3 regions of the Methyloligella solikamskensis genome follow, and region 2 is predicted to be linked to each of the others. Evidence: predicted binding sites of a transcription regulator. Region 2 holds the regulator's gene; each other region holds the start of a gene.
What was found. The regulator LexA, encoded in region 2, represses DNA repair genes until DNA is damaged. The targets are predictions, from matches to a motif close to TGTTCNNNNTGTGTTCNG.

Region 1 (10,130 bases), 250 kb from region 2:
AAAAGCCATCCACATGGCTGCGCTCGGAAGGTTCGATACCCAGCAACGGGTCGCAACCTATCTGGTGGAGCTCGCCATGCGCAGCGGCGTGCGGAACACTGCCGGCAACCCCGTCTGCGAGATGCCACTGTCCCGCGCCGAGATGGCCGATTATCTGGGGCTGAACGCCGATACCCTGTCCCGCACCATGTCGGGCCTCCGGGCCAAGGGACTGATCCGCCACGAGGACCGGAACCGGACGGTGGTCTGTCAGTTCGACGCCCTGGCGGCGCTCACCCCGGCAGCGGAGGCGCTCACGACCCTGCTCGGCTAACGAGCGGGGGCACGCCTCCCACATGTCTCCTGTCCTGTGACAGCAGAGCCTACGCTTCGGACTCGTCGTCCGAATTGTCCTCGGAATCGCCGCCAGACTCGTCCTGCGGCTCGCCGTCCTCCTCGTCGTCATCTTCCTCGCCATTCTCGACATCCGCCGGGATGTGCTCGATGGAGACGACCTGCTCGTCGCTGGCCGTGGAGAAGACGGTGACGCCCTGGGTGGAGCGGCCGACGATGCTGATATCGATGACCGGCACCCGGATCAGCTGACCCCGGTTGGTGACCAGCATGATCTGGTCGTCCTCCTCCACGGGGAAGGAGCGGATCAGCTTGCCGTTCCGGGCGTTGACGGTCATGGCGATGATGCCTTTGCCGCCGCGTCCCGAGGTCCGGTATTCGTAAGCGCTCGTGCGCTTGCCGAAGCCGTTCTCGGAGATGGTGAGCACGAATTGCTCGTGGGCGCTGAGCTCGGCGTAGCGTTCCGGCGTCAGCACGACCTCTTCGTCGCTGCCTTCCTCCCGATCGGTCTCCGGCTCCATCTCCGCGCCGCCGCGGCGGATCTGGTTGGCCTGGCGAAGATAGGTCGCGCGCTCCGCGGGACTCGCATCGACATGGGTCAGGATCGACATTGAGATCATCGAATCGCCCTTGGCCAGACGGATGCCACGGACGCCGGTGGAGTCACGGCCCTTGAAGACGCGCACATCGGTGACGGGGAAGCGGATCGCCTGCCCCTTCGCCGTGGTGAGCAGCACATCCTGCGCTTCGCTGCAGGTGTGGACGTCGACGATCCAGTCGCCCTCGTCCAGCTTCATGGCGATCTTGCCGTTCTGGCGCACCTCGACGAAGTCGGAGAGCTTGTTGCGGCGAACCGCACCGACATTGGTGGCGAACATCACGTCCAGATCGGCCCAGCTGTCCTCGTCCTCCGGGAGGGGCAGGATGCTGGTGATGTTCTCGTCCTTGCCGAGCGGCAGCAGGTTCACGAGCGCCTTGCCGCGGGCCTGGGGCGCTGCGACGGGCAGCTTCCAGACCTTCATCTTGTAGACCATGCCACCGGAGGTGAAGAACAGGACCGGCGTGTGAGTGCTGGCGATGAAGATGCGAGTGACGAAATCCTCGTCCCGGGTCGACATGCCGGAGCGGCCCTTGCCGCCGCGGCGCTGGGCCCGGTAGGTCGAAAGCGGCACGCGCTTGATGTAGCCCTTGTGGGACACGGTCACGACCATGTCCTCGCGGGCGATCAGATCCTCGTCCTCGACCTCGCCTTCCGCATCGACGATCTCGGTCTTGCGCGGCGTGTCGAACTTGTCGCGCACCTCTGCGAGCTCGTCCTTCACGATGTCGATGATGCGGGCGCGGGAGCGCAGGATGTCGAGATATTCCTGGATCTCGTCTCCGAGCTTGTGGAGCTCGTCTCCCACCTCGTCGCGTCCCAGCGCGGTGAGGCGATGGAGGCGCAGATCGAGGATGGCGCGGGCCTGCTCCTCGGAAAGCTTGTAGGTGCCCTGCTCCGAAACCTTGTGTCGCGGATCGGCGATCAGCTCGACCAGGGGCGCGATATCGCGAGCCGGCCAGTCGCGCTCCATCAACTGCTCGCGGGCCGTGGCCGGGTTGGGCGCTTGGCGGATCAGCTTGATGATCTCGTCGATATTGGCGACCGCGATGGCGAGTCCGACCAATACGTGGGCCCGGTCGCGGGCCTTCTTCAGAAGGTACTTGGTGCGCCGGCCGACGACCTCTTCGCGGAAGTCGGTGAAGGCGGCGATCATATCCTTCAGATTGAGCTGCTCGGGGCGCCCGCCATTGAGCGCGACGAGGTTGCAACCGAAGGTGCTCTGGAGCTGCGAAAAGCGGTAGAGCTGGTTCAACACCACATCCGCCATGGCATCGCGCTTGAGCTCGACAACAACTCGCATGCCCTGGCGGTCGGACTCGTCGCGGATGTCGGAGATGCCTTCGATGCGCTTTTCGCGGACCAGGTCGGCGATCTTCTCGATCATCGAGGCCTTGTTCACCTGATACGGGATCTCGGTGATGATCAGGGCCTCGCGGTCCTTGCGAACCATCTCCGTGGAGACCCGGCCGCGCATGACCACGGAGCCCCTGCCCTTATGGTACGCGGAGCGGATGCCCATGCGGCCCAGGATGATGCCGCCAGTCGGGAAGTCCGGACCGGGCAGAATTTCGATCAGCTCGTCGATGGTGATGGCCGGATTGTCGAGATAGGCAAAGCAGGCGTCGATCACCTCGCCCAGATTATGGGGCGGGATGTTGGTCGCCATGCCGACGGCGATGCCACCGCCGCCATTGACCAGCAGATTCGGGAACTTGGCCGGCAGAACGACCGGCTCCTGCTCGCGGCCGTCGTAGTTGTCCTGGAAATCGACCGTGTCCTTGTCGAGATCGTCGAGCAGCGACATGGCCGGCTTGGCGAGCCGCACCTCGGTGTAACGCTCGGCCGCCGGCGGGTCGCCATCCACGGAGCCGAAATTGCCTTGGCCGTCGAGCAGCGGCAGGCGCATGGAGAATTCCTGCGCCAGGCGGACCAGCGCGTCGTAGATCGCCTGGTTACCATGGGGGTGGTACTTACCCATGGTGTCGCCGGTCACGCGGGCGGACTTATTGTAAGGCCGGTCCGGCGTGTAGTTGTTCTGGAACATCGAGTAGAGAATGCGTCGATGCACCGGCTTCAGCCCGTCGCGCACATCGGGCAGCGCACGGCTGACGATGACGCTCATCGCATAGTCCAGATAGGACCGCTTCATCTCGTCGACGAGCGAGATGGGGCTGATGTCAGAGGGGTCTCCGGACCCTTCCGGCGATTCCGTGTTGTCGTCGTCAGTCAATGGCCGAAAACCGTTACTCGAAGGCGGGATGAACGCGGCGGAGGCGAAACGCTACGAAGCGCGCTCACCGGTGCCGAAAAGGTGCGTTCCTGAAGGGCCCTGTATACCCGATTTGGCGCTTTCACCGCAACTCTTCGAACCGTCATTTGCCGGCCTCTTTTTCGGCACTTTTCGTGAATTATTTCAGCAACTTGTCGATTCGCTTAAAGGCTGCCTCCGCGGCGGCCTTCCGCGGCTCGGCATGAGTGGATCGAGACGGGGCGGCACTTTGTCAGAATGCGGAACGATTCTGTGCGGGCGGCGTTGACCCGCTCTGTCCGCACGGAGACGATCGAAGCCTTATTTCAAGGCATTTCGCTGTCCCGAACATTGCGGAGAAAGAACATATGAAGCGCTTTTTTATTGGCCTGTCTGCCGGCGCGCTACTTTGCGCCAGCACCGCTTTTGCTCAGCAAGCCGAGGAAGAACCCGTCGCACCGCCTCACCCGACAGAGACCATGGAGCAATCGAAGAATGCCGGTCAGGTGAACGGCGTTCCGGCCAAGACGGCGCGTTTCATCACCGAACAGGCGCCGACCGATGCGCTCGCAAGCGATCTGATCGGCGAGCCCGTGCTGAACCCGGCCCGGGAGACGGTCGGCGAGATCAACGACGTGATCGGCGGCGATGACGGCCGGATTCGCGGTGTGGTTATCGGGGTCGGCGGGTTTCTCGGTATTGGCGAGAAGAATGTGGCCGTCCACTATGAGGATGTGGTGGTGACCCGGAACGACAACGGCTCCATCGAGATCCTGGCGAACCTGACCAAGGACACGTTGAGCGCTGCACCTGCCTATCACCGGCTGGAAGAGCAGAGCGTGGTGCCTAAGGACGGCGGTGACGCGAAGCATACCTATTGAGCCGCAACGCTGAAGCACGGCGGCACGGGCACCGAAAACCACGCTCCACGGGCTGAGGGGCAGAACTTAAGGAGGGGCAACGAACATGGCTTCAGGTTCGCATAAGGTGATCTATGCGGCGCTCGGCGCCAATTTCATCATCGCGGTCAGCAAGTTCGGCGGAGCTTTCTATACCGGCTCCTCGGCCATGTTCTCAGAGGCCGTCCACTCGGTGGTGGATACGGGCAATCAGGGCTTGCTGTTGCTCGGCATCAGCCGCTCGAAGCGTCCACCTGACCGCATCCACCCCTTCGGCTATGGCGCTGAGGTCTTCTTCTGGGCCTTCGTCGTCGCCATCCTGATCTTCGCCGTCGGTGCGGGCATCTCCTTCTACGAAGGGGTGATCAAGCTGCTCGAGCCCCACCCCATCACCAACGCCTGGGTGAACTACATCATCCTGACCGGCGCCATGGGCTTTGAGGCCTTCGCCTGGTGGATCGCCTATAAGGAGTTCCGCGCTTCCCAGGATACCCAGCGCGCGTTCCGGCCCTTGCAGGCCGTGCGGCAATCCAAGGATCCTACGGTGTTCACGGTGCTTTTCGAGGACACGGCCGCCCTGCTCGGCCTGGTCGCGGCACTGGTCGGCGTTTTCCTGAGCGACTTCTACGGAATCGTTTGGGCGGACGGTGTCGCATCGCTCGTGATCGCCGCCATTCTTGCGGGCGCTGCCATCCTGCTGGCCTACGAGACCAAGGGGCTCCTGATCGGCGAGGCGGCGAGCCGTCCGGTGACCGAAAGCATCCGCAAGATGGTCGAAGCGTCACCGAAGATTCTGCACATCAACGAGTTTCGAACCATGCATCTGGCGCCGCGGGAGATCCTATTGGCGCTGAGCGTCGACTTCGCCGACGAGATGAGCTCGGTGGAGGTGGAAGAGGCCGTGAGCCAGTTGGAGATGAAGATCAAGAAGGCGCATCCCAATGTCTCGCGCATCTTCATCGAGGTGCAGTCCGAGCGCCGGCATGACCAATTCGCCGCAGAGGAAGAGAATAACCGCTCGGAGTCTTGAAGCACTCCTCGTCCCCGCCCACGTGGCGATTGCCTGCGGCCGGGCCCCTATCGGGTCCGGGCCGCGAGCACCCAACGCGCCCACCCCGTCAAGAAGGGACATTTCATGCGCCAGCTTCTGCTCGCCCTCCTCTTTTCCTTTTCTCTCGCCGCTTCCTTCGCCCTGCCCCTGACCGTCCCGGCGGCGCATGCGGCCGACTACATCCTCGACCCGGCCCATACCCAGGTGCGCTTCTCCTGGCACCATTTCGGATTTTCCGTGCCGGAGGCCAACTTCAACGAGGTGACCGGCACCTTGAAGGTGGACGACGAGGATCCGAGCACGGCTGAGCTCTCCGTCACCATCCCGGTAAAGAGCATCGACACCCATGTCCCGGTGCTAAATGAGCACCTCCTCACCAAACCTGAATACTTCAAGGTCGAAGAGCATCCGGACATCACGTTCGAGAGCAAAGAAATCCGCAATGTCAGCGAGGACGGGAAGCGCTTCGAGGTCGTCGGCACCCTCACCGTGAACGGGATCGCGAAAGAGGTCGTGCTGGATGCCAAGCTGAACAAGAAGGGGCCGCACCCGATGTTCGACGGCGCCCCGGCGGCTGGCTTCAATGCGACCACCACTCTGAAGCGCTCGGTTTTCGGCCTGGACGCCTATGTGCCCAATGTGAGCGACGAGATGGAGGTGCGCATCACGGCGGAGGCCATCGAGGCGGACGCCTATGCCAAGAAGATGGAAGAGCGCAAAGCCCAGCAGGAGTAGCGGCCGCGCTTACGACCCCTTCGACTCCTGCGGGTCGAGCTCCGGCTTCCGCCGGCCGCCGCGCCACAAGTCCAGCCGCCCCCGAACATTGGTGGCAAAGGACGCGGCGCGCCGGCTGGTCGCCTCTTTGCGCTGGAGGGCCGGATGTTCCACCAGATGCCAGGAGAGCGCGGCCACGCCCAACGTGATGGGAAAGCTGATCGCGAACAGCGCCGGAGCGGCGATGGCGGGCATCAGTGTCACGATGGTCTGCTGAATCGGCCAGCACAGGATGTAAAGGCCGTAGGAATAGTCGCCCAGCCGGTTGAAGCCGCGCAGCGGACCGCCGGGCACCAACGCCACCCAAAGCACGCCATAGGCCAGCGCGACGTGGAAGGTGAACTCCGCGATTGACGTCTGGCTGGTCGCCGCGGCCAGGACGCCCAAGCCGATCATCCAGATCCAATTCAGGCGAATCCGGTCGGCGAAGACATAGCAGGCGCCGCCCAGGAAGAAGCTCAGCCCGAACCGGGCGAGGCTGTCGATCGCCGCCATTTGGCCGCGCAGATCGGTTCCGAAGGTGACGAGCAGATAAGCGGCAAGGAGCGCGGCCAGCGTATAGACGATCCGTCGATGCATCAGCGCGCCGACAAGGGCGAGCCCGCCCAGGATGCCGTAGCAGATCGCTTCGTAGCGAAGCGTCCAAAGGGGCGAGTTCACGATCCCCTGCTGGCGCACGTCGTCGAACACGCCCGGCAAGGTTTCCGAGTGGCTCACGAGCATCCCGGTCAGCGGGGCGTAGATCCAGGCTTTCAGATCGCCGAAATATTCGGAAAAGCTCCGGTCGCTGATCAGGGGCCCGAGCACGAAGGCGATGACGAAGGAGACGACGAGCAGCGCCGGGAAGAGCCGTAGGACACGCGCGATGGTGAAGTCCAGAACCGTCGGACGGGTCAGCACGCTGCGGGTGACAAGGAAGCCGGAGACGACGAAGAAGACGTCCACGGCGATGCGGCCCAGAGGCACTACGAGCAGGTCGATGGTGAGCGGCCCGAGAACGAGCAGCCGCGGCTCGCCCGTGCCCGCAAGAGCGACGGAATGATCCAGCAGAACCACCGTTGCGGCCAGGAAGCGGATCAGATTGAAATTGTTGTCCCGTCCGGTCAGACGCGCGGCGATGGTCGGCGCCTGGAAAGGCCGGTTATCGGTCGCGTTTTCTGGTCGGTTCGGGTCCATTCCACATCTTAACGATTGGCCCCGCGCCCGTCCGGATGATTAGAATCAGAGTTAAATTCTGCAGCCTGTCTTAGGCCTCTGGCAGGAGACGTAACCGCCCTGCCATTTCATGGCCTTAGAACGGGATTTCGTCGTCGAGCTCCTTGTCGTAGGAGCCGCCGCCCAGAGCGCTGGTGCGGCCGAAATCGCCATCGTCAGACGAGCGCCCGCCGGAACCGCCGCCGCTATCGCTCATCCCACCGCCGCCCTGGCGGCTGTCCAGCATCGTCAGGACCGAGTTGAAGCCCTGGAGGACCACTTCGGTGGAATAGCGCTCCTGACCGGACTGGTCCTCCCATTTGCGGGTCTGCAGCTGGCCTTCCAGATAGACCTTGGAGCCCTTGCGTAGATACTGCTCGGCAATCCGGCACAGGCCTTCGTTGAAGATCACCACGCGGTGCCATTCGGTCCGCTCGCGGCGCTCGCCGGAATTCTTGTCGCGCCAGCTATCGCTGGTCGCCACGCGCAGATTCGCAATCGGCCGCCCGTCCTGAGTGTGACGAATCTCCGGATCGGCCCCGAGATTGCCGATCAAAATCACCTTGTTCACCGATCCGGCCATTGCCTAAACCTCCGTCGTGGTCACCCGGTCGTCGCCGAGTGTTCTTACTTGATCATTTTGGCTTAGCCCCGACCCTAGCCCGCGGCGGGTTGTCTCCGCCAGAGCCGCCGGCACTCGTCCACAGGCCAATCAAACACTATCTATCCTGCGGGCGCTCAAGCCGTCTCGAGGAATGTACTGGTTTTGTTCTTGTGCGTCCAGAGGCCTTAAACCCGAAGATTGCCCCGCGAGGGTAATATGCCTTATGAAACGCCTGCCCGTCCTTGTCGATTAGGACAAGAGAGGCCCGGCTGGGACAGCCCCCGCCGCGGGCAAAGAACGCTCCGAGAAGAGGATAAGAATGCAGCGTAGCGCGCCATCGCATCTCTCCCCTGCGCAGCTGAAGAAGCGGCGCCGCCAGGACCCACGCGTCAAATATTTCGGGTTCACCTGGCGCCAGTGGGAGTTTCTGTTCGTCCTGTTCGGCAACTGGATCTTCGCGCTCGCCTTCCTGATCGTCTGCAAGCTGGTCTGGGATTGGCAGCCTGCCCAGTGGGAAACGACCGGCGACAAGATCGGCCTGGTGATCAAGGATTCGGTCTTTGCGATCCTGCCCGGCGTGATCGGCATCTGCATCGTGGCGGCGCAACGGCTTAACCCGAACATGTTCGTGGGCCAGATGGCGAAGCCGAACTCCTCGCTCGACATCAACACCCGGTTCATCCTGAACACCTTCGAGCAGTTCACCGCCTATTTCGTGGCCCATGCGGCGCTGGCGATCTATTCGCCGCCGGAAGAGGCGCGCACGGTGGTGATCCTGACGGCGCTCTTCGTGCTCGGCCGTATCCTGTTTTGGATCGGCTACCACAAGAACCCGCATCTCCGGGCCTTCGGCTTCGGGCTGACCTTCTATCCGACGGTCGCGGCCTATATTTGCCTGGTCATCTACATGACGACGGGAATCCGCGTCCCGCTTTAAACAAGCGACCCAGATCCGAGCCGCCCGGTGACCATGGAGCACTCCGTTCGACCCGCGTCATCCTGAGGTGCGAGCGGAGCGAGCCTCGAAGGAAGACGTGGCCCGCATGCTTCGAGGCGCGCCTTTGGCGCGCACCTCAGCATGACGGGGTCTGAGAAACTGGCATAGCTTTTGGCCTGCGAGGCCCCCGCCCTAGCCTCCGTGCTTGAAGACGCCGGCCTGCCATTCCTTGATCCAGTCCATAGGCCAGAGCAGCATCACGACGTTCAGGGTGAGGTTGTCGCGGATCATCACCCCAGTGAACAGCTCCAGAGCCACCGCCACGGTCACCGTTAGCCAGACGGGCCATCTGGAAGCCAGCCAGAACCCCAACACCATGGCGAGGATGTCCATCACCGAGTTGATGACGCTGTCGCCGTAGTAGTCGAGAGCGATGGTGGCGTCCCGATAGCGCTGAATCACTGCGTCGGTGTTCTCGACGATCTCCCATCCGCATTCCACCAGAAGCGCCAGGACCAGCCGCGCGCCGAAGGACAGCCGCCTGCCGAAAGCGAGCCACAGCAGACCGTAGAAGATGAAGCCATGGATGACGTGGGAGGGCGTGTACCAGTCGGTAAGGTGCTGGGAGTTCTCCGAGCTCACCACCTCGCCGTGCCAGAGCTTCACGTAACCGCATTTGCAGATGGGCACACGGCCCATGGCGAGCAGGATCGCGGCTGTGGCGAGGATAATTCCGGTGGCGGCGAGAAGGTAGGCAGTCTGCTGGCGGGTGAGTCGCATGACGGCGGAGTGTGGCCGAACGCTCCGCGCCGCGCTACGGCCTTTCGCGCGAGCGCCCTGCCCCCTATCCTCTGCCCCTAAACCTACCTGCGAATCCCGGACCGACCATGAAACAGACCCAAGCCCTGGCGCTGATGAAGACCGGCGCGAGCGTCTTCCTCACCGGGCAGCCGGGCAGCGGCAAGACCCACACGGTGAACCGCTACATCGCCGCGCTTCGCCAGGCGAGGATCCCGGTCGCTTACACGGCCTCGACGGGAATCGCGGCCACCCACGGCAACGGCATCACCATCCATGCCTGGAGCGGCATCGGGGTGAACAGCTCTTTGAGCCGTCGCGACCTGGATAAGATCGCGTCCAACCGGCGCGTGGCTTCGCGGATCGAGAAGACCCGGGTGCTGATTATCGACGAAATCTCCATGCTGCCGGCCTACGCCCTCGATCTGGTCGATGCGGTCTGCCGCCATGTGCGCAAGAACGCGGCGCCCTTCGGCGGGCTCCAAGTCATCCTCGTGGGCGATTTCTTCCAGCTTCCGCCAGTGGTGCGGCGGGAGACGAACGATGCCTCGCTGTTCGGCGACATGGAGGAGACCGGTCCGGTGTTCGCATACGGCTCCGCCGCCTGGCGGGATCTGGCGCCGACGGTGTGCTACCTGTCGGAGCAGCATCGCCAGAGCGACCATGGCTTTCTCGATTTGCTGTCGGCCAT
Region 2 (10,130 bases):
CCGTAACGCCGGAGACCGTGAAGGACCAGGTGGAGATCACCGAGGACGAGCTGAAGGACGAGTACGAGGCCAACAAGGCGCAGTACGACACGCCGGAGAAGCGGCATGTCTATCAGATCTCGTTCGCCAACGAGGAAGACGCCAAGCAGGCCTATGAGGCGATCGAAGGCGGCAAGGAGTTTTTGGAAGTCGCAAAAGACGGCGGCATGAAGGAGCAGGACGTCGATCTCGGCGTGCTGACCCGCACCGGCATGGTCGATCCCGTATTGGCCGAGACGGCCTTCTCGCTCGAGGAAGGCAAAGTGAGCGAGCCGGTCACCGGTAAGCTCGGCGCCATCGCGCTTCTGAAGGTCACCAATATCATTCCGGGCGAGGAATCGGAGTTCGAGAAGGTGAAGCCGGAGATCGAGAAGGAGATCCTCGCCGACCGCGCGGAGAACGCCATTCTCGACATGCACGACAAGATCGAGGACGAGCGCGCCTCTGGCGCCACTCTGGAGGAAGTCGCCGAGAAGCTCGACCTTCCCTACGAGGAGGTAGAAAAGGTCGACGTCCAGGGCCGCACCGCCTCCGGTGTGGATAAGGAGCTGCCCCAGAAGGAGAAGCTTCTGGAAGGCGCCTTCGCCTCTGATGTCGGGGTCGAGAACGATCCGGTCGATGCGCGAGACGAAGGCTTCGTCTGGTTCGACGTGCTCGACGTCACGCCCCAGCGGGTGCGCCCCTTCGAGGAGGTGAAGACCGAGGTCGGCCGCATGTGGCGGCAGGATGATCGCCAGAAGCGGCTCGCCGAATACACCTCGAAGCTGGTGGACGAGCTGAAGTCTGGCGAGACCACCCTCGGCGACATTGCCGAAGAGCATGACGAGGACGTCGTCACCACCCAGCCTTTGAAGCGCTCGGGCATGGCGTTGAACGTGCTGCCCCAGGCGGTCGCCCAGGCCTTCTCCCTGCCGGAGAAGGGCTATGGCTCGGCGGAAGCGGGCGTCCAGGGATCGCGTATCCTGTTCCAGGTGGAAGATGTCATGGCGCCCAAGGAGCTGGATGGGCCTGCGCGGGCGGAGCTGGAGCGTCAGCTCAAGCTCTTCGTCAGCGACGATATCCTGTCCCAGTATTTCGGCGCGCTTCAGGATCGCTATCAGGTGACCGTCAACCAGGAAGCCATCAACCGGCTGACGGGGGCCGAGCAGCAGTGAGTTCGGACACGGCCGCTGGTGCACAGGCAGCCGAGGATGGTGGCGCGGAAACGGTAAAGCCCGGCTTCGAGGCGTTTCGCAAGGCGTATGAGGCGGGTGACGCGCAGGTCGTGTGGACCCAGCTCGTCGCCGATCTCGAGACGCCGGTCTCCGCCTATCTCAAGCTTGCTCATGAGCGGCCGAACAGCTTCCTGCTGGAATCGGTGGAAGGCGGCGCGACCCGCGGCCGGTACTCGATCATCGGCTGCGATCCCGATCTGATCTGGCGCGCTGTGGCCGACATGGCCGAGATGAACCGCGCCCCGGACGACGACGCTTCAGCGTTCGCGCCTGAGGATCTGCCGCCGCTCGACTCTTTGCGTGCGCTGCTCAAAGAGTCGGCGATCGATCTTCCCCACCAGCTTCCGCCCATGGCGGCCGGCGTGTTCGGCTATATGGGCTACGACACGGTGCGGCTGATCGAGGATCTTCCCAACGACAAGCCCGATCCCCTGGATCTGCCCACCAGCTTGATGGTGCGGCCGCGGCTGATCGTGATCTTCGATTCCGTGCGGGACGAGATGATCCTGATCACGCCGGTGCGCCCTGCTCCCGGCGAGACTGCGCAAGCCGCCTATGACGCGGCGCGTGCCCGGTTCGACGAAGCGCTTGCCAAGCTGGAAAGCCCACTGCCCCATCAGCCGCCGCTGGAAAGCACTGCGGAAGCACCGACGCCGCAGCACATGACGGCGCCCGAGGCCTATATGAAGAAGGTCGAGGTGGCGAAGGACTACATCACCGCCGGCGATATCTTTCAGGTGGTGCTGAGCCAGCGCTTCGAGGCGCCCTTCACCCTGCCGCCTTTCTCGCTCTACCGGGCACTGCGGCGGGTAAACCCCTCGCCTTATCTCTACTTTCTGAATTTCGGCGATTTCGCCGTGGCCGGCTCGAGCCCCGAGATATTGGTGCGGGTGCGGGACGGGGTCGCCACCATCCGTCCGATCGCAGGAACGCGTCCGCGCGGGGCCACGCCGGAAGAAGATGCGGCCTTGGCCGAAGAGCTGCTGGCCGACGCCAAGGAGCGTTCGGAGCATCTGATGCTGCTGGATCTCGGGCGGAACGATGTGGGGCGCGTCTCCGAGGTCGGCTCCGTGTCGGTCACCGACAGCTTCTTTCTCGAATACTACAGCCAGGTCATGCACATCGTTTCCAACGTGGAGGGCAAACTCGACCCGAGCCACGACGCGATCGATGCGCTGATGGCGGGCTTCCCGGCCGGCACGGTTTCCGGTGCGCCCAAGGTCCGGGCCATGCAGATCATAGACGAGTTGGAGGACGAGCGTCGCGGGCCATATGCGGGCTGCGTGGGCTATTTCTCCGCCAACGGCGAGATGGATAGCTGCATCGTCCTGCGCACCTCGGTGATCAAGGACGGCAAGATGTACGTCCAGGCCGGCGCCGGGCTGGTGGCGGATTCGGTGCCGGACCGCGAGCAGGCCGAATGTGTGAATAAGGCGAAAGCCCTATTCCGCGCGGCCGAAGAGGCTGTACGCTTCTCCGCGCGGGACCGGCGCGGCGGTTGAGCGTCTCACTATCCCGCTTTGGGATTTGCCGGAGCGCATCATGTTGAGACTGAGCCTTCTGCGGCACGCAAAGTCGAGCTGGAAGAATCCGGGGGTTGCGGATGTCGACCGGTCGCTGTCCTCGCGCGGCCGGGTGGCAGCGCCCCGCATGGGCGAGGCGATCGAGGAGCGCGACTTGATTCCGGATCTCGTTCTCTGCTCCACGGCGCGCCGGACCCGGGAGACCTATGATCTCGTCTCGGAGGGCTGGGAGCCGCCGCCGGCTGTCGAATACCGCGAGGGGCTCTATCACGCCGCTCCCGACAGTCTTCTCGACATCGTCCGCGAGCAGATGCCGGAGACCGGCCATCTCATGCTGATCGGCCACAATCCCGGATTCCAAATCTTCGGCTACGACCTGATCGGGCGCGGACCGCTCCATGCGCGGGAGCGTTTGAGCGCGAAGTTTCCCACCTGCGGGCTTCTGGTGGTCGACTTCAACGAAGGCCAGTGGGCCGATATCCGCTACGGCGCCGGCGAGTTGTCCCTGTTCCTGGTGCCGGCGGATCTGGGGCTTACCCCCTCGCCCATCGATCCCTAAATAATGGGAAGCGATACTTTTGAGGAGATCCGCCAGCCCGGCAGGCCTTAGTTTCCTTGACCTTCCGGGTGAGCGGGCATAACAGCTACGCCCATGCTCACGCTGATCGATAACTACGACAGTTTCACCTACAACCTCGTCCATTTCCTTGGCGAGCTTGGCGCGCCCACGCGCGTCTATCGCAACGACAAGGTGACGGTGGATGAGGTGCTGGCCGAGAACCCGGCTGCCATCGTGCTCTCGCCGGGCCCTTGCGATCCGGACCGGGCGGGCATCTGCCTGGAACTGATCGAGCGGGCCGGTGGTGATGTGCCGATCCTCGGCGTGTGCCTCGGGCATCAGGCGATCGGTCAGGCCTATGGCGGCAAGGTCGTCGGCGCGCCGGAGCTGATGCACGGCAAGCTTTCCAAGGTGCATCACGAGAACCGCGGCGTGTTCTCCGGGCTGGCGCAGGATTTTTTCGCCACCCGCTATCATTCGCTGATGATCGATCCCGACACCCTTCCCGATGCGTTGGAGGTGACGGCGAAGACCCAAGACGGCATCATCATGGGGGTGCAGCACAAGTCGCACCCGGTGCATGGCGTACAGTTTCATCCTGAGAGCATCGCTTCAGAACATGGCCACCAGCTCCTCGCCAACTTCCTCGACCTCGCCCGGGTCGAGCGGCGCGCAAAAACCGACGGAACCGAGAGCCGGGTCGGTGCCGTCTAGCGGCCCTGCCGCAGACCGCCCTCCGCTCGTCGATCTTCGCGAAGCGATCGCCAAGGTGATCGCAGGCCATGAGCTTTCCGAACGAGAAGCCACGGAAGCCTTCGAGCTGGTGATGGCGGGCGACGCCACGCCGGCTCAGCTCGGCGCGTTCCTGATCGCGCTGAAGATGCGCGGCGAAGCGGTCAACGAGATCACCGGTGCGGCCAAGGTTCTGCGGGCCAAGGTGCGTAAGGTCCATGCACCGGAAGGGGCCATCGACACCTGCGGCACCGGCGGCGACGCCAAAGGCACCCACAACATCTCGACCTGCGCGGCCTTTGTCGTGGCGGGGGCCGGTCTCCCCGTCGCCAAGCACGGCAATCGGTCTATCTCGTCGCGCTCGGGTTCGGCGGATGTGCTGACCGAACTCGGCGTGAATATCGAGCTGGAGCCGGACCAAGTCACCCGCTGCATCGAAGAGGCGGGGCTGGGCTTCATGTTCGCGCCTTCCCATCATGCCGCCATGCGCCATGTGGGGCCGGTGCGCAAAGAGCTGGGCACGCGGACGATCTTCAATCTGCTGGGGCCGCTGGCCAACCCCGCGGAGACGAAATTCCAACTCATCGGGGTCTACGCGAAGGAATGGGTCGAGCCGATCGCAGAAGTGCTGGGCCGTCTCGGTGTGAAGCGCGCCTGGGTGGTGCATGGCGGCGACGGGCTGGACGAGCTCACCACCACGACCGTCAGTCATGTGGCGGCCCTGGACCAGGGGCGGATCTCCACCTTCAACGTATCGCCGAAGAATGCCGGCCTGCGCGAGGCCAAGCCCCAGGATCTGCTCGGGGGCGACGCGGCGGCGAATGCGGCCCATATCCGGGCGGTGCTGGAAGGCATGGAAGGCCCCTTCCGTGATATCGTCCTGTTCAACGCCGGTGCGGCGCTGATGGTGGGCGGCAAGGCGAAATCCTTGCGGGACGGCGTCACGCTTGCGGCCGAGGCGATCGACAGCGGTAAGGCGAAGGCGGTGCTCGACAAGCTCGTCGAGATCAGCCAGGAGGGCGCGGACGCAACCGCGTGAGCCCATGGGCGATATCCTGCAGAAGATCATGGCGTATAAGCGCGAGGAGGTGGAAGCCGCGAAGGCTGCGCTGCCCTTCGATGCGCTGTGCCGCCGAGCCGAGGTGACGCCCCCGCCCCGTCCCTTTGCCGAACGTCTCAAGCAGGCCGCGGCGAACGGTTTCGGGCTGATAGCCGAGATCAAGAAGGCGAGCCCGTCCAAGGGGCTCATCCGGGAGGATTTCGATCCGCCGGCGCTGGCATGCGCTTATGCAGCCGGTGGCGCTGCGTGTCTCTCGGTCCTGACAGACGGGCCCTCCTTTCAGGGCAGCCCGGACTATCTCATGGCGGCGCGCGAGGCGGTCGACCTGCCGATCCTGCGCAAGGATTTCATGTGCGATCCTTATCAGGTGGCGGAAGCTCGCGCCTGGGGGGCGGACTGCATTTTGATCATCATGGCGGCGGTCGACGACGAGACCGCGATGACCCTGATCCGCACCGCGGCGGCCTTCGATCTCGACGTGCTGGTCGAGGTGCATGACGAGGCGGAGCTGACTCGCGCCTTGCGGCTCGATGCTCCGCTCATCGGCATCAACAATCGCGATCTGAAAAACTTCGAGACCAAGCTTTCGGTCACCGAGCGTCTGGCGCCGCGGGTGCCGGCGGATCGGACGGTGGTCTCCGAGAGCGGGTTGAGCAAGCATGCGGATCTGGAGCGGCTCGCGGGGTCGGGCGTTCGCTGCTTCCTGGTGGGCGAAAGCCTGATGCGCCACGACGATGTGACGGCGGCGACCCGGGCTCTCCTGAAGTCGGAAGAAATGGAGGCAGGACGATGAGCTCATCCTCCCTCACCCATATCAATGATCGCGGCGAAGTCCGCATGGTGGATGTCTCCGCCAAGGACGTCACCAGCCGGCTGGCGGTCGCCGAAGGCCATGTCTCCATGGCGCCTTCGACCCTCGATCTCATTCTCGAAGACAAGGCCCAGAAGGGCGACGTTCTTGCCGCGGCGCGGATCGCCGGCATCATGGCGGCGAAGCGCACCGACGAGCTGATCCCGCTCTGTCACGCGCTGGCCCTCAATAAGGTCGCCGTGGAGTTCGACGCGCAGCGCGAAGAGGGCAAGCTCAACGTCCAGGCCACGGTCAAGGTGGACGGCAAGACCGGGGTCGAGATGGAAGCGCTCACGGCGGTCTCCGTCGCCTGCCTCACGGTCTACGACATGTGCAAGGCGGTGGACCGGGACATGGTGATTTCCGGCATACGCGTGCTTGAGAAGGCCGGGGGCCGCTCGGGCCACTATCGCGCCGGGCCAGAGGCGGAGCCTCGGTAATGAGCCTGCTGCCGGTGGAGGAAGCGCTCTTACGCGTCGTGAAGGGACTCAAGCCCCTGTCCGCCGAAACCGTCTCTCTGGGACATGCCCGGGACCGGGTCCTCGCAGAGGCCGTCACCGCTAATCTCACCCAGCCGCCTTTCGATTCCTCCGCCATGGACGGCTATGCGGTCCGCGGCGCCGATGTGAAAGACTTGCCGGCAACGCTGAAGCTGGTGGGCCAGTCGGCCGCCGGCGAAGGCTATGCCGCCACGGTCGGTGCCGGGCAAGCGGTGCGCATCTTCACGGGTGCGCCGGTACCCCGCGGCGCCGATACGGTGGTGCCCCAGGAGAATGTGGACGCCGAGAAGGATACCGCCCGCGTGACGATCCGGGAGGCGGAGCCCGGCCGGCATATCCGTCCGCATGGTCAGGATTTCCATCGCGGCGAGACGGTACTCGAGGCCGGTGCCCTGATGGGCCCGCGGCAGATGATGCTCGCAGCCGCTGCCAACACCACGTCGCTCAAGGTGCGGAAGAAGCCGATTGTTTCGATCCTGGCGACGGGCGACGAGTTGGTGCCGCCGGGGTTCGATCCCGCGCCGGACCAGATCATCTCCTCGGTGCCCTACGGGCTTTGCGCTCTGGTGCTCTCAGCTGGCGGTGAGGCCGATATGCTGGGGATCGCGGAGGATACGCCCGACAGTCTGAGCAGCCTGATCGCGGCTGCCGCAGATTCCGATATCCTCGTGACCGTGGGCGGTGCGTCCGTGGGCGACCGGGATCTGGTGGGTCAGGTGCTTCAAGCCGAAGGCATGACACTGGATTTCTGGAAGATCGCTATGCGGCCCGGCAAGCCGCTGATCTTCGGTACGCGCGGCAAGCAGCGAGTTCTCGGCCTTCCCGGAAATCCCGTCTCCGCCATGGTCTGTGCCCATGTCTTTCTGCGGCCCATGCTGGCCCGGATGCTTGGGCTTCCAGACCGTGACGCGGTGCGCCAGACGGCGATCCTGGCCGGGCCTCTGAAGGAGAACGGGCCGCGCCAGCATTACATCCGCGCCACCTCGAAATGGAATGGGGCCGGCGAGCGGCTCGTCTCGCCGCAAACCTCCCAGGACAGCTCCCTGATGGCGGCCTTCGCCAAGGCGGATTGCCTGATCGTGCGGGCGCCCGAAGCGCCGGCGGCCGAGCGCGGCGAGACCGTCTCCATCCTGCCGCTTGATCTCTGAGCCCGTGCGGCGGCAGGCCTTCCGTTAAGGCCTCGGCAACCGAATCAGCCCAAAAGCTGAAGATTCTGAATGGCGTGTCGCGGGGGCACCTGGATTTTTCGCCGAGCCTCTTGCGGAACACAACTAGAACATGTAGTGTTGTTCATGCTTTGTCCATAGACCTCGTGGCTCGCGATCGTGAGGCAGAGGTTTGGGGCGACCGAATTTTTCTCAGGGGCGGATATGCTAACTTCGAAACAGAAAGACCTCCTCATGTTCATTCATGAGCGGCTGAAGGAGACGGGTGTGCCGCCCTCCTTCGACGAGATGAAGGAGGCGCTGGATCTCCGCTCCAAATCCGGCATTCACCGGCTCATCACCGCTTTGGAAGAGCGCGGCTTTCTGCGCCGCCTGCCCCATCGGGCGCGGGCGCTGGAGATCCTGAAGCTCCCCGAATCCATGCCCCAGCCGTTGGGTGCTGGGCGTCAGCGCGGCTTTTCGCCGGCGGTGATCGAAGGCAGCCTCGGCCGCAAGCCGGCGCTGGCCGATTCCGACGAGCCGCAGAACGTCTCCGTCCCCGTCATGGGGCGGATCGCGGCGGGTGTGCCGATTGAGGCGATCCAGAACCGCAGCCACTCCATCGACGTGCCGCCGGAGATCCTTACCAAGGGCGAACATTACGCTCTGGAGGTGAAGGGCGATTCCATGATCGAGGCCGGCATTCTGGAAGGTGATACGATCATCGTGCGCCGGTCCGACACGGCCGATAACGGCGATATCGTCGTGGCGCTGGTGGACGAGGAAGAAGCTACGTTGAAGCGTCTGCGCCGCCGGGGTGATTCCATCGCGTTGGAGGCCGCTAACCCGGCTTACGAGACCCGCATCTTCGGTCCGGACCGGGTGCGCGTGCAGGGCCGTCTCGTCGGCCTGATCCGCCGCTACTAGCCTCTCCCGACTATTTCCTGCTGATTTTGACGATCGCGGCGGTTTTTGCTGCCGCGCTCTCCGTTGCTCGTGTGGTCACGGCCCACGGCCGGTTTCCGCGCGCCTGCGCCACCGTTTCAATGCGGATGGTTTCTTCATCCAGATAGAGAGCGTGAGCGCCCCTCTCTTTCAGAGATCGTCGGTCCACTAGGATTGGCGGCCTGGTGCAGCTTCTCGGCACGTAGAACTTTGCAATCAGGATTTGCGCATGGCGGCAATCCTCTTCCGCCGCGCCTGGGCTCGTGAGAAAGGCAACGGGATGCTTGGCAAGAGCCGTCAGGCAGCCGAGGGAATCACAGGAGAACGCGTCATTCTTGGCGGCTTCCGACGCCTCACGGGCATCGCCATCCGCTTCCAGCCATTTGTGGACGCTGTAGTTCTTGTGGCTGTCCGGTAGAAGCGCGAGCCGGCCGTCCTCTCCCCGCACTGCCATGGCCTCCCCTTCCCGTTCGATCAAGAGATCGGGGCGTGGCGCGGCGCCGGCTGCGAAGAGGCCGAGTGCGATGGCTGCCCATCCCGCCTGGCGAAGGGTGCCGTGCCAGAGGCAGAGCCAGAGACCGCCGGCGACGATGAGGACGAGGCTCACGCCCGACATGCTGGGGACGATGGAGATGGCGCCGGGCCAGCTAGCGACCGTCGTACCGACCCAGACCATGGCGTCGAGCCCGTAGCCCATCAGAAGCAGCGGCAGGTGTTCTAGGTGGAATGGCATGGCGACGACGGAGAGCAGTGCCATGGGCATGACCACGAGGGCGACGATGGGCGCAGCCAGGAGGTTGGCCGCCAGCCCGTAATAGGCGACGCGGTGGAAGTGGTAGGCGGCGAAGGGCGCGGTGGCGAGGCCGGCGATGGTGGTGGTGACGGCCGTGGCCCAGATGGCTAGCCAGCCGTAACGCAATATCCGCCAGGTTCGACTGACATCCTGGGCTTGAGGCCGCTTGCGGCCCGCCATCGCCTCATACATGGCCACGAGCGCGATCACGGCAGCGAAGGACATCTCGAAGCTTGGATCGAAGACGGATTCTGGCGCCACGATCAGGATGGCCAGCGCGGCAAGCGCGACGTTGCGCATGGTGATGGCGGGCCGGTCGAGAATCACCGCGAGCAGCACGATGCTCATCATGATCCAGGCGCGGATTGTGGGGAGGGCCGCGCCGGAGATCGCCAGATAGAAGAGTGCGGCGGCGAGGGCCGCGACGGCCGCCCATTTCTTGATCGGGAAACGCAGGGCGATTGCGGGCAGGAAAGCGAGCAGCGCGCGGACGGCCCAGAACACCGTGCCGGCCATGAGCATCATGTGCAGGCCTGAGATGGACAGGATATGGGCGAGGCCGGAATCCCGCATGGCTTGCTGCACCTCGTCGGAAACGCCACCGCGGTCGCCGGTGATCAGCGCCTTTGCGAGACCCCCCTCCTCTCCCGGCAGGCTGGCATCGATCCGCGCGTTGATGGCGCTGCGGATCCGGTCGATCCCCACCCAGAGCCGGATGGAGGCCGGCGGGCGCGGCGCGTCTTCCAGAAGCGTGATGCGGCTCGTGCCAT
Region 3 (10,130 bases), on a different contig from region 2:
GTGGCGCAAGGCCGAGACGACCCGGACAATTGCCGCGAGCAGCACGGCGTGAATGACGAGATTGACCGCGCTGGCGCCGCCGCCGACGAACAGCTCGTCCCAGCTGACCGCGAGCATTTCCTGATGCAACGTTCCCCCCTTCGATAGACCGCGAGGCTATTCGCCCGCGAGCAGATCGGCCTGGCTGCGCCGCTCCGCCTGATCGGAGCCGCGTGTGATCCGCGGTCCCGACTGGGATTGCGACGGCGCGACCTCCGCCGGGCTCTGCTCGAATTCCAGGTTCTCGATCTTGCGGCCCCGCTTGGAGATCTTGTCCGACGATGTGACGATCTGGTCGATATCTTTGTTGGCCTGGGCGAAATGGGTCTGCAGATTGCCCACCCTATCGCCCAGCCGCCCGATATCGTCGCAGAGCATGGCCACCTCCTTCTGGATCAGCCCCGCCTGCTCGCGCATCTTCACGTCCTTCAGGATCGCCTGCATGGTCTGCACCGCCAGCATCAGCATGTTCGGCGCGCAGATCACGATGCGGGAGCGATGCGCCTTCTGCACCAGATCGGGGAAGTGCTCCGCCAGATCCGCATAGACGGATTCCGAGGGCACGAAGAGGATGGCGTTGTCTTGGGTCTCGCCTGTGATGAAATATTTCGACGCCATGTCGTCGATATGCTTGGCGACGTCGACCTTGATACGGCGGCCCGCCTCCTTCTGCTCCTGCTCGCCCCGGGCCACGCGGAACGCCTCGAACCCTTCGAGCGGAAACTTGGCGTCGATCACCACGCCGGCCTCGTTGTTCGGCATGTGGAGCAGACAATCGGGGCGCTTGCCGTTGGAGAGCGTCGCCTGGAACGTGTAGTGGCCGATCGGCAGCCCGTCCTTGATGATGGTCTCCATGCGCATCTGGCCGAACGCGCCGCGCGACTGCTTGTTAGCCAGGATCTGCTGCAGGCTCATCATGTTGGAGGAGAGATCGGTCAGGTTCTTCTGAGCCGTGTCGATCACCGCCAGCCGCTCGTGCAGCTTGGCGATGCTCTCATTGGTCCGCTGTGCGGTGGTCGTGAGATCGCTGCCGACGCGATGGCTGATCCGGTCCAGCCGCTCGTTCACCGCCCGCTGAAGCTGGCTGTGGCTCGAATTGCTGGCCTCGGCCAGGGTCTGCAGCCGGAACCTCAGCTCCGCCATCTGCTCGTCCTGGGTCCGGGCCTCAGTGCGCCGCCGCCCCAGCATCACCATGAAGACGACGAGGAGCGCGATCAGCAAAACCACGACGAGCCCCGCAAGCCCGAGCATCACCATGGCGGGATCGAGGGAAAGCCCGCCGATCTGAAGAGGTTCGGTCATCATCCGCGGCAATCTAAACCGATTCGCGCCTCCAAATGAGACCAAAACGGGAACATGCTCTGAGTTTCACGTCCGCTTCTGGGGGCCCGGCGGCGTCATCCTGAGGTGCATGCCGAAGGCATGCCTCGAAGGATGCGGCGGCCGTCCAGAAGACGCGGCCCATGCTTGGCGGCTGCTCGGCAAAGCGCCATTGACCGATCCTGCCGGCGCGCTTATCTCAGCCGCACATGGCTAAGCTTCCCATCATCACGGTCCCGGATCAGATCCTGCGCGAGACAGCGGCACCCGTCGAAGACATCGACGATGCCCTGAAGACGCTCATCGACGACATGTTCGAGACCATGTACGAGGCGCCGGGCATCGGTCTCGCAGCGCCCCAGGTCAATGTCGGCCGCCGGCTGATCGTCATGGACCCGTCCCACGACGAGGATGCGCCGGCCCCGCTGGTGATGATCAATCCGGAGATCCTGGAGCGCTCTGACGAGCTGCGCACCCATGAGGAGGGCTGCCTCTCGATCCCCGAATACACCGCGGAGATCGAGCGACCCCAGCGCACCCGTGTCCGCTTCATCGATGCGGAAGGCCGCGAACAGGAACAGGATTTCCTGGATCTCTGGTCCACTCTGGTGCAGCACGAGATCGACCACCTGAACGGCGTGCTGTTCATCGACTACCTCTCCCGCCTGAAGCGCGACATGGTCGTCCGCAAGCTCACCAAGCAAAAGCGCACCGAACAGCCGGCCTAGCGGGTTGCGTACCTCCACCTCCCGTTGCTGGCTCAGACCTCAATTCTGAGGTATTTTCGTACAGATTACGGAATAGGGGGACTGGATGAGGTGGGCTGCCGGCGTTCTCGTCTGCGCACTCACGGCTGTATTTTCGTTTGGCCCGGCGCTTGCGCTCGAGGGGCCGAACGCTGCCGGTCCCATCGGCGGCACGGACATCCACTCCGGTCAGCTCCCGCCGCCGGGCGTCTATGGCGGTGCTCTCGGCTACGTTTCCGAGGCCACCGACTTCAAAGGCCCCGATGGCGAAACCCTGTCGGCCTTCCGCGAGGCCGATCTGGAGAAGCAGTATTTCTCGCCGTTTCTCATGTACGTGCCGGAGTGGAAGCTGTTCGGAGGCTCCGTGGGCGTGCTGGGCTTTTTACCCATGGGCAACCAGTGCGGCCACTTCCAGATCGGTGAGGCGGAGAATTGCAGCGCAGGGCTCGGCGATCCTTACGTGGAGGTCGACTGGTCGTATTCCTTCGGCCATTACCGGCCGTCCAAGGACCCGGACGCCTATCCCGTTTTCGAAGGGCTCTCAGTCCTCTTCGGCTTCGGCATCACGTTCCCCTATGGCAGCTATGACGACGACACCAGGCAAGACCAGATCCTCAGCGCGAGCCTGAATGTCTGGGATTTCTCGCCCTCGGTCGGCATTACGTATGGGACCAAGCCCATTTTCCTGGAGGGCACCGAGTTCAGCGCCAAGCTCTTCTGGAACAACTATCTGAAGAACCCGTCCTCACGCTACGCGACCGGCGATCTCCTCAATGTGGATTTCGCCATCACCGAGCGCTGGGGCCGATTCCAGTTTGGCCTCGCCGGCTATTACGCGTGGCAGATCGAGGACGACACATGGGACGGCTTCGTGCTGCCGGCCCATGGCTGGCAGCTGGAAAGTCTCGGCCTGGGGCCAATCGTCAACTACGACATGCCGGAATACGATGCCTCCGTGAAGGTGAAGTCGTTCTTCACCGCCCACGAGGTGAACGCGATCGAGGCCTGGTACGTCGTGCTGGGCTGGTCCCAGAAGTTCTGACGCGTTAGCAGTTCGCCTCGACCAGAGCCTGGCCGGCATCGACCAGGTTCGGGTCGTCCGTCAGCTCCAGCACCTTGTGGGCGTCGCTGCAATTCTGGGCCGGGTCGTCATTGGCCGAGGCGCGCAGACCGTAGAACATCCCAACAAGCTCGTTTTCCGCCTGGGAATTGTCGATCAGCCGGGTGCAGGCATCCACGATCTCCGGATTGCTGCCCTGACCCTGGGTGCAGATCGCGAAATCCTGCTCCAGCGTGTCGTAGGCGGAAGCGGGCACGCTGGCGATCAAGGCGATGCCGAAAATCGGCAGAAGAAATTTGGCGGACATTCTCGTCTCCCTAGACGTGTAAACATTGAGCAAGAGACGAGTTTAGCGGGAAAAATGCGACCCGCGATAAAGATTGTATGAAATAAGGAGACGCAACCGTAAACGGTTCAGCCGATTGGCTTTTCTCCCTTCGCTGCGAGGAGCCCCCTAGAACTTCCAACTCGCACGACCCTTGATGCCGTGCTCGTCAGCGTCGGAGGTGAACTGGCCGTCATAGGCGATGGAGAGCGTCGCGTCGGGCGTCACCGCAAAGTCGAGGCCGGCCTGAACGAGAGCAGAGTCACGCGCGATCGGCGTGCCCTGGATGGAGAAGTCCGGCCCGGCGGACGCGAAGGCGAGCGCAAGGTCCGTATCGACCGAGTCGAAGGCATGGAGCCAGGCGACGGAGACGTTGGGCGTGATGACCGTGTCGCCGAAAGCCATGGTGGTGGCGGCCCGGAAACCGGTCGTGGAGTAGGTCACATCTTCGTTGTAGCCGGCCGATGTCAGTGCTGCGAGGGCACCGCTCTCGGTGAAGCCGTCGGTCTCCTGGTGAACGTAGGCCAGGCCGGAGAAGCCCTCCAAGGCGACGCTCGGATGCAGAACGACGGGATAGGCGATCTCGCCGAAGAGCTGACCGCGATCGCCGTCGTAGGAGGCTTCCTCAAACTCACTGAAGCCCGGGAAGACGACATTGCGGCTCGTCTCGATATCCTGCCAGGACCAAGCGCCGCCGCCGCGCAGGTTGAAGCGGTTCACCTTGCCGGAGCCGTAGAGGACCAGGTGGTAGGCATCGACATTGGCCGAGGACAGCCGGGCGTCCTCATCGAGACCGGTGTAGCTGTAGCCGGCCGCGATACCGGCCCGCCAGCCGGGCATCACCTCGGCGTCCACACCGGAGATGAAACCGCCCATGTCGCGGTCGAGGGAGGCGGCATTCCCGTTGCCGTCGAAGCTCGCCCAGGACCCGAACCCTTGCGTCCAGAAGACTGGGCCTTCGCTCACGGCCGGAAGCGGCTCGTAAGAGCCGAGATCCTTGGAGCCGTAGCCGAGCGCCATCATGTTGGCGGTGGGATCGGCGCTCGCCGTCTGGGTCGATTGCGGACCGCCGCCGCCGAGCCCCGTGCCGCCATAGCTCGCCTGGATCATCCGGCCCATGACCGCATCGCGGACGTGCCGGCCTTCATCCAGCAGCGCACCGCCGACAGAGGCGTGGATCTCGCCCGACAGGGCATTAAAGGCTTGGCGTGCGCCGGCTGCCGTCTGGTTCAGGATATCGAGGAAGAGTTCGTTGTCCGTCGGAAAGACATCCAGCGCCTGCGCCACGTTGCACTGGTTCGAAGAGGTCGCGACCGCGCAGAAGCTCAAGAAAGTCTCTTCGCCCGTATTCGTATCGATGACGACCGCCCGTTCTAGGGTCAGGTAGACGCTGTTGGCGTCGTAGCTGAGCGTCGGATCGAGGAAGGCCAGATTGCTCGTAACGTCTGTGAAAGTGCCGCTTACTCCGCCGCCAGCCGTCAGGATCGTGTAGGTGGTCTTGGGGTCGTAATCGCCGTTCTGGGCCAGCACACTCACGGTGCCGCCATTGATGCTGGCCGTACCGGTCGCGTTGATCAGGTCGGAATTGCCGGCCGCATCGACCTCGACTTTATAGGTGGAGCCGGAATTGAAGGTGACGTTACCAGCCACATTGATAGTTCCGATGGAGTTGCCGGGGGCGAATGTGCCGCCATTGTCGATAACCGTTGTAGGCAGAACGCCCGTGCCGCCAAGTTCGCCGGCCCCAGACACTGTCACGCCGCTTGAACTTGCGATCGAGCCGTTCACCCCGAGACGGCCTTCGGTTACGCCGGTCGCACCGGTGTAGAGATTGATCCCCGTTAGTTCCAGAGTGCCGCCGCCGGTTTTGACGAGAGACCAGCTTCCGGCATTGGAACCGGTGCCGCCGACGCCTGTCTGATCGGCGATGACGTCCTGGACAATCTGGGTCTGGCCAGCACCGGGCTGGAAGGTCGCCGTTCCATTCCCCTGCAGGAACAGGCCCGATCCGAAGGCCGCTCCCGCCGGATTGCTGCCGGGGGATTGGCCACCGGCAACACTGCCGCCGTTCACTTCAAATCCGTCTTCGACGGTCAGAGCCGCCCCCTCCATGACGAAAAGTCCGCCGCCCATACCGGCCCCGCCGCCGCCTGTGGAACCACTACCGCCGGCGCCGCCAAATCCACCCGCACTGTTATTTCCACCGCCGCCGCCCCCGCCAAATCCACCCGCGCCGCCGTTCAAAACGGCTGCGCCGCCGCCGCCGCCGAAGCCGCCCGGGCCGCCCGCAGATGAACCAAGGGTATTGCCGCCGCCGCCGCCGCCGCCGCCGAAGCCGCCCGCACCGCCTGTCGAGCTACTGCCGCCGCCGCCGCCGCCGCCTGAGAATTCACCGCCCGGTCCACCATTTACACCAGCCGCGCTGCCGGTCCCGCCGTTCGGGCCGCCGCCATCAGCGCCAGTGCTCGAAGTGCTGGACTGCCCGGTTTGGCCCGCAAATGCGCCGCCGCCGCCATGTCCTCCGCCAGGGCTGCCGTCGCCGCCGCCGCCTCCATCGCCCCCGAGACCGCCGCCGCCCCCACCATGCACGGCCCCTGCTGCTCTACTACCGCCGTCGCCGCCATGCGCTTCGTTGTCGAGAAACTGCACCCCGCGCAGCGTGACATTTGCGGCAGAGTTTCCGCCTTCATTGCCCCGGACGAAAAGAGCGCCGCCGGCTCCCAATCCGCCGCCGCCGCCAATCCCGGCACTCCCACCGTCGCCGCCTTGCGCCACGCCGTTCGCAAGCGTGACATTCTCGATGACGACGGCTCCGGTGTTCGCGAAGAAGATGCGCTGGGTGCTTTGACCGTTGATCGTATGTCCGCCGCCCGAAATCGTGAGCTGTTTAGCAAAAGAACTATTGAGAACGGGAAGCGCTGCGCTGAGAGCGATGTCGGCGCCCACATTGATGGTATTGGCCGCGTCACCATTGCTATTCGCCGTGGTTATGGCGGTCGCCAGAGATGCCTCATCGGTGACGTTGAAAACAGCGGCTAGGGTCGGCCCAGACGCGGCGAAAGGGAGAGCTGCCAAACCGGCGACTATTGCTGTCTTGGCGCAAGCGGCACAGGCGCGGCCAGAGTAGCCGGTCAGCGCTCCCGACAAGACAGTGGTCGAAAGAAGAAATTGCCGCTTAGTTGAAGTTTTCACGCATGCCCCCAGGTGCAATCGGGGCAAGTCCCGCGTGGAAGTTATGAAGTAGCTATGAGTATGGTGGCGAACGTAGCCCGAAAACATCGGGGGAGGCACGGGGTAAATCTCAGAAAGGACGTTGGCTGATGTTTCGCCACGCGATTGTTGCCATCAGGTCACGCAACTCTACCTGAAGCGGTACCCGGTACACATAACGCCCTGATGCGCCTATCAGAACTTCCAGGAAGCGCGGCCCTTGATGCCGTGCTCTTGCTCCTCGGAGGCGAACTGTCCGTCATAGGCGATGGAGAGCGTCGCGTTGGCGGAGGCCGCGAAGTCGAGACCGGCCTGGACGAGAGCGCTGTCGCGCGCAATGGGCGTGCCCTGGATAGAGAAGTCCGGTCCGGCGGAGGCGAAGGCCAGCGCCAGGTCGGTATCGACCGAGTCGAAGGCATGGAGCCAGGCGACGGAGAGGTTCGGCGCGTCATGTGCGAGTCGCTGCACAAACGTTTCCCCGGCATGCTAAACACCCGCCCATGCGCATCGTCTTCATGGGCACGCCGGATTTTTCGGTGCCCACCCTCAAAGCGATTCTCGCCGCCGGCCACGAGGTCGTCGCGGTCTACAGCCAGCCGCCGCGGGCCGCCGGGCGGGGGATGAGGCTGCGGCCCTCGCCGGTCCATGCCTTTGCCGAGGAGCAGGGACTTCCCGTGTTCACGCCGGAGAAGCTGAAATCGGAGGACGAGCAGGCGCGGTTCACGGCTCTGAATGCCGATGCGGCCGTGGTGATCGCCTACGGCCTGATCCTGCCCCGCGCGATTCTGGAGGCGCCGCGCGAAGGCTGCTTCAACGTCCATGCCTCGCTCCTGCCGCGCTGGCGGGGCGCCGCCCCGATCCAGCGTGCGATCATGGAGGGCGATACGGAAACCGGCACGACGATCATGCGGATGGATGAGGGCCTCGACACCGGCGATATCTGCCTCCAGGTGGAGCTGCCGATTACGCCGGATATGACCGCGGGCGCGCTCCACGACGCTCTGGCCGAGCAAGGGGCGGCGCTCATGGTCGAGGCCCTGGGCAGAGCAGAAGAGGGAAAGCTCGCCTGCACACCCCAGCCGCAAGAGGGCGTCACCTATGCGGCCAAGATCTCCTCCGCCGACGGCCGCATCGATTGGAGGAAGCCTGCCAAAGAGATTCACAACCAGATCCGGGGTTTGAGCCCCTATCCGGGCGCCTGGTGCGAGATCGAAAGGGAAGGCAAGCAAGAACGCCTGAAGCTGCTGCGCGCCGAGATTGCGGACGGAAACGGCGAGCCCGGCACCGTCATCGCCGAACCTCTGGTCGTGGCTTGTGGGGAGGTAGCGATCCGGCTCTTGGAGCTTCAGCGCGCGGGTAAGAAGCCCATGAGCGCAGACGATTTCCTGCGCGGGGTCCCGCTCACGAAGGGCGCCAAGCTGCTCTAGGCGAGGTCCGCCTCGCTCACCTCAACCGTATCCGCGTGACCGAAGCCCTTGCTGTAATCGAGCACCGAGATCACCTTCGGCACCACACGGACCACATGCACTTCCGAGGCTTCGGGGATCGGCATATCGCTATATTCGGGATATTTCTGCGCCATCAGCGACATGGCCTCCTGCACGCTCGCATCGTCGAGAAAGGCATGCGCCGCCATGGAGACGCCTTCGATCGCCATGGGGTTGGAGACGTCGTGATCGATGGTGAGCGAGACCCGGTTGTCGCGCGTGAGATTGGTGGCCTTCTGGCTGTCCCGGCCGCAGACGAAATAGAGCGTCAGCCCCTTATTGCCGAAGCCGACGGTGGTGACCTGGGGCCAGCCGTCCTCCCGCAGGGTGCCGACGCTCATGATGCGGTTATCGTTGAGGATGGAGAGCGCTTTATCCTTCAGAGACTTTTCCATAACTCTATCCGCCTGTTTCCTTGAGGTGCCGTCCCGTCTCCGCCTAAGCATCGGACAGGACGCCGTGGTCATCAACTATGCCCCGCTACAAGCTGACAATCGAATATGACGGGACGCCCTATTGCGGCTGGCAGGCGCAAGGCGATGTCCCCTCCGTGCAGGAGCATCTGGCCAATGCGGTGAAGGCGTTCTCGGGCGAGGATTTCATCCCGCGCGGGGCAGGGCGCACGGATGCCGGCGTGCATGCTCTCGGCCAGGTCGCCCATCTCGATCTAACCAGAGATTGGGAGCCGGAGAAGGTCCGCGACGCCATGAATGCCCATCTCAGGCCCGAGCCTATCGTGGTGCTCCGGTGCGAAGCGGTGGGTGACGATTTCGATGCCCGCTTCTCCGCGACCCGGCGCTATTACCTCTATCGCATCGTCAACCGGCGCAGCCCGCTCGCGCTTCAGAAGAACCGCGCCTGGGTGGTCTTCCGGGCTCTCGATGCGCAAGCCATGCACGAGGCAGCCCAACTCCTCGTCGGCCGCCATGATTTCTCCACCTTCCGGGCTGCGGAATGCCAAGCGAATTCGCCGGAGAAGACCCTGGATGCCATCGAGGTTACGCGCGCGGGCGACGAGATCGCCATCCGAACCCATGCGCGCTCCTTCCTGCACACCCAAGTCCGCTCTATGGTCGGGTCTTTGCAGCGCGTGGGGGAGGGCAGTTGGACAGCGCAGGATCTGAAGGCCGCACTGGAAGCGCGCGACCGCGCACGTTGCGGACCGCTCGCCCCGCCATGCGGGCTCTACCTCTCACGGGTCGACTATTGAGCGGTAATCCATGATCCGGCACGTCTTCACCGTCGGCGGGTTCACCCTGCTGTCCCGCATCACCGGCTTCATCCGTGACGTGGTGCTGGCGGCCGTGCTGGGTGCGGGCCCCGTCGCCGACGCCTTCTTCATCGCCTTCCGCCTGCCCAACCATTTCCGCGCGATCCTCGCCGAGGGCGCCTTTAACTTTGCCTTCGTCCCGGCCTATGCGCGCGAGCTGGAGCAGTCCGGACAGAAGCGTGCGCGCCTCTTCGCCGACCGGGTCGCGGCCGCGCTGCTCGCGGTCAACATCCTAATCCTGGCGGTTGCTCTCTTCTACACACCCCAACTCGTGGGGCTTCTCGCTCACGGTCTGAAGGACGATCCGGAGCGCTTTCAGCTCGCGGTCACCCTGACCCGCATCACCTTTCCGGCCCTGCTCCTGGTCTCCATGCAGACCATGATCTCCGGCGAGCTGAATGCGAATAATCGCTTCGCCGCCGCGGCGGGCGCGCCGATCCTCTTGAACGTCTGCATGATCGGGACCCTCCTGCTGGCCTTCTGGTTTCCCACCGCCGGCCATGCGGCCGCCTGGGGCGTGCTGATCGCGGGCGTCGCGCAACTTCTTCTGGTGGGGATCGATGCGGAGCGCCATGGTTTCGGTCTGCGGCTGCGCCTGCCCGTGCTGGACAAGCCGACGCTGCGATTCCTGAGGGCTCTCGGTCCCGCCATCATAGGCGCCGGCGGTGTCCAA

Region 1: ACFQ2F_RS10240 (single-stranded DNA-binding protein) is a predicted target of LexA. The motif match lies at 7,857-7,874, and genes of this name have one in related genera.
Region 3: ACFQ2F_RS13605 (DNA recombination protein RmuC) is a predicted target of LexA. The motif match lies at 1,379-1,396, and genes of this name have one in related genera.

The regions. Positions count from the first base shown of each region.
Region 1 covers NZ_JBHTJO010000001.1:2,097,619-2,107,748, forward strand. The annotation lists gene ACFQ2F_RS10210 (Crp/Fnr family transcriptional regulator) at 1-313, shown strand, start outside; gene gyrA (DNA gyrase subunit A) at 363-3,164, opposite strand; gene ACFQ2F_RS10220 (PRC-barrel domain-containing protein) at 3,551-4,063, shown strand; gene ACFQ2F_RS10225 (cation diffusion facilitator family transporter) at 4,149-5,111, shown strand; gene ACFQ2F_RS10230 (YceI family protein) at 5,217-5,867, shown strand; gene ACFQ2F_RS10235 (acyltransferase family protein) at 5,877-7,082, opposite strand; gene ACFQ2F_RS10240 (single-stranded DNA-binding protein) at 7,198-7,683, opposite strand; gene ACFQ2F_RS10245 (MAPEG family protein) at 8,024-8,641, shown strand; gene ACFQ2F_RS10250 (DUF2585 domain-containing protein) at 8,834-9,421, opposite strand; gene ACFQ2F_RS10255 (ATP-dependent DNA helicase) at 9,529-10,130, shown strand, end outside.
Region 2 covers NZ_JBHTJO010000001.1:1,845,690-1,855,819, forward strand. The annotation lists gene ACFQ2F_RS08990 (SurA N-terminal domain-containing protein) at 1-1,193, shown strand, start outside; gene trpE (anthranilate synthase component I) at 1,190-2,755, shown strand; gene ACFQ2F_RS09000 (SixA phosphatase family protein) at 2,796-3,335, shown strand; gene ACFQ2F_RS09005 (anthranilate synthase component II) at 3,429-4,049, shown strand; gene trpD (anthranilate phosphoribosyltransferase) at 4,039-5,106, shown strand; gene trpC (indole-3-glycerol phosphate synthase TrpC) at 5,111-5,920, shown strand; gene moaC (cyclic pyranopterin monophosphate synthase MoaC) at 5,917-6,417, shown strand; gene ACFQ2F_RS09025 (molybdopterin molybdotransferase MoeA) at 6,417-7,625, shown strand; gene lexA (transcriptional repressor LexA) at 7,848-8,549, shown strand; gene ACFQ2F_RS09035 (ComEC/Rec2 family competence protein) at 8,560-10,130, opposite strand, start outside.
Region 3 covers NZ_JBHTJO010000002.1:131,893-142,022, forward strand. The annotation lists gene ACFQ2F_RS13600 (potassium channel family protein) at 1-129, opposite strand, end outside; gene ACFQ2F_RS13605 (DNA recombination protein RmuC) at 157-1,341, opposite strand; gene def (peptide deformylase) at 1,569-2,087, shown strand; gene ACFQ2F_RS13615 (SphA family protein) at 2,173-3,147, shown strand; gene ACFQ2F_RS13620 (hypothetical protein) at 3,152-3,472, opposite strand; gene ACFQ2F_RS13625 (autotransporter family protein) at 3,620-6,139, opposite strand; gene ACFQ2F_RS13630 (hypothetical protein) at 6,113-6,529, shown strand; gene ACFQ2F_RS13635 (autotransporter outer membrane beta-barrel domain-containing protein) at 6,896-7,168, opposite strand; gene fmt (methionyl-tRNA formyltransferase) at 7,201-8,127, shown strand; gene ACFQ2F_RS13645 (pyridoxamine 5'-phosphate oxidase family protein) at 8,124-8,582, opposite strand; gene truA (tRNA pseudouridine(38-40) synthase TruA) at 8,660-9,397, shown strand; gene murJ (murein biosynthesis integral membrane protein MurJ) at 9,408-10,130, shown strand, end outside.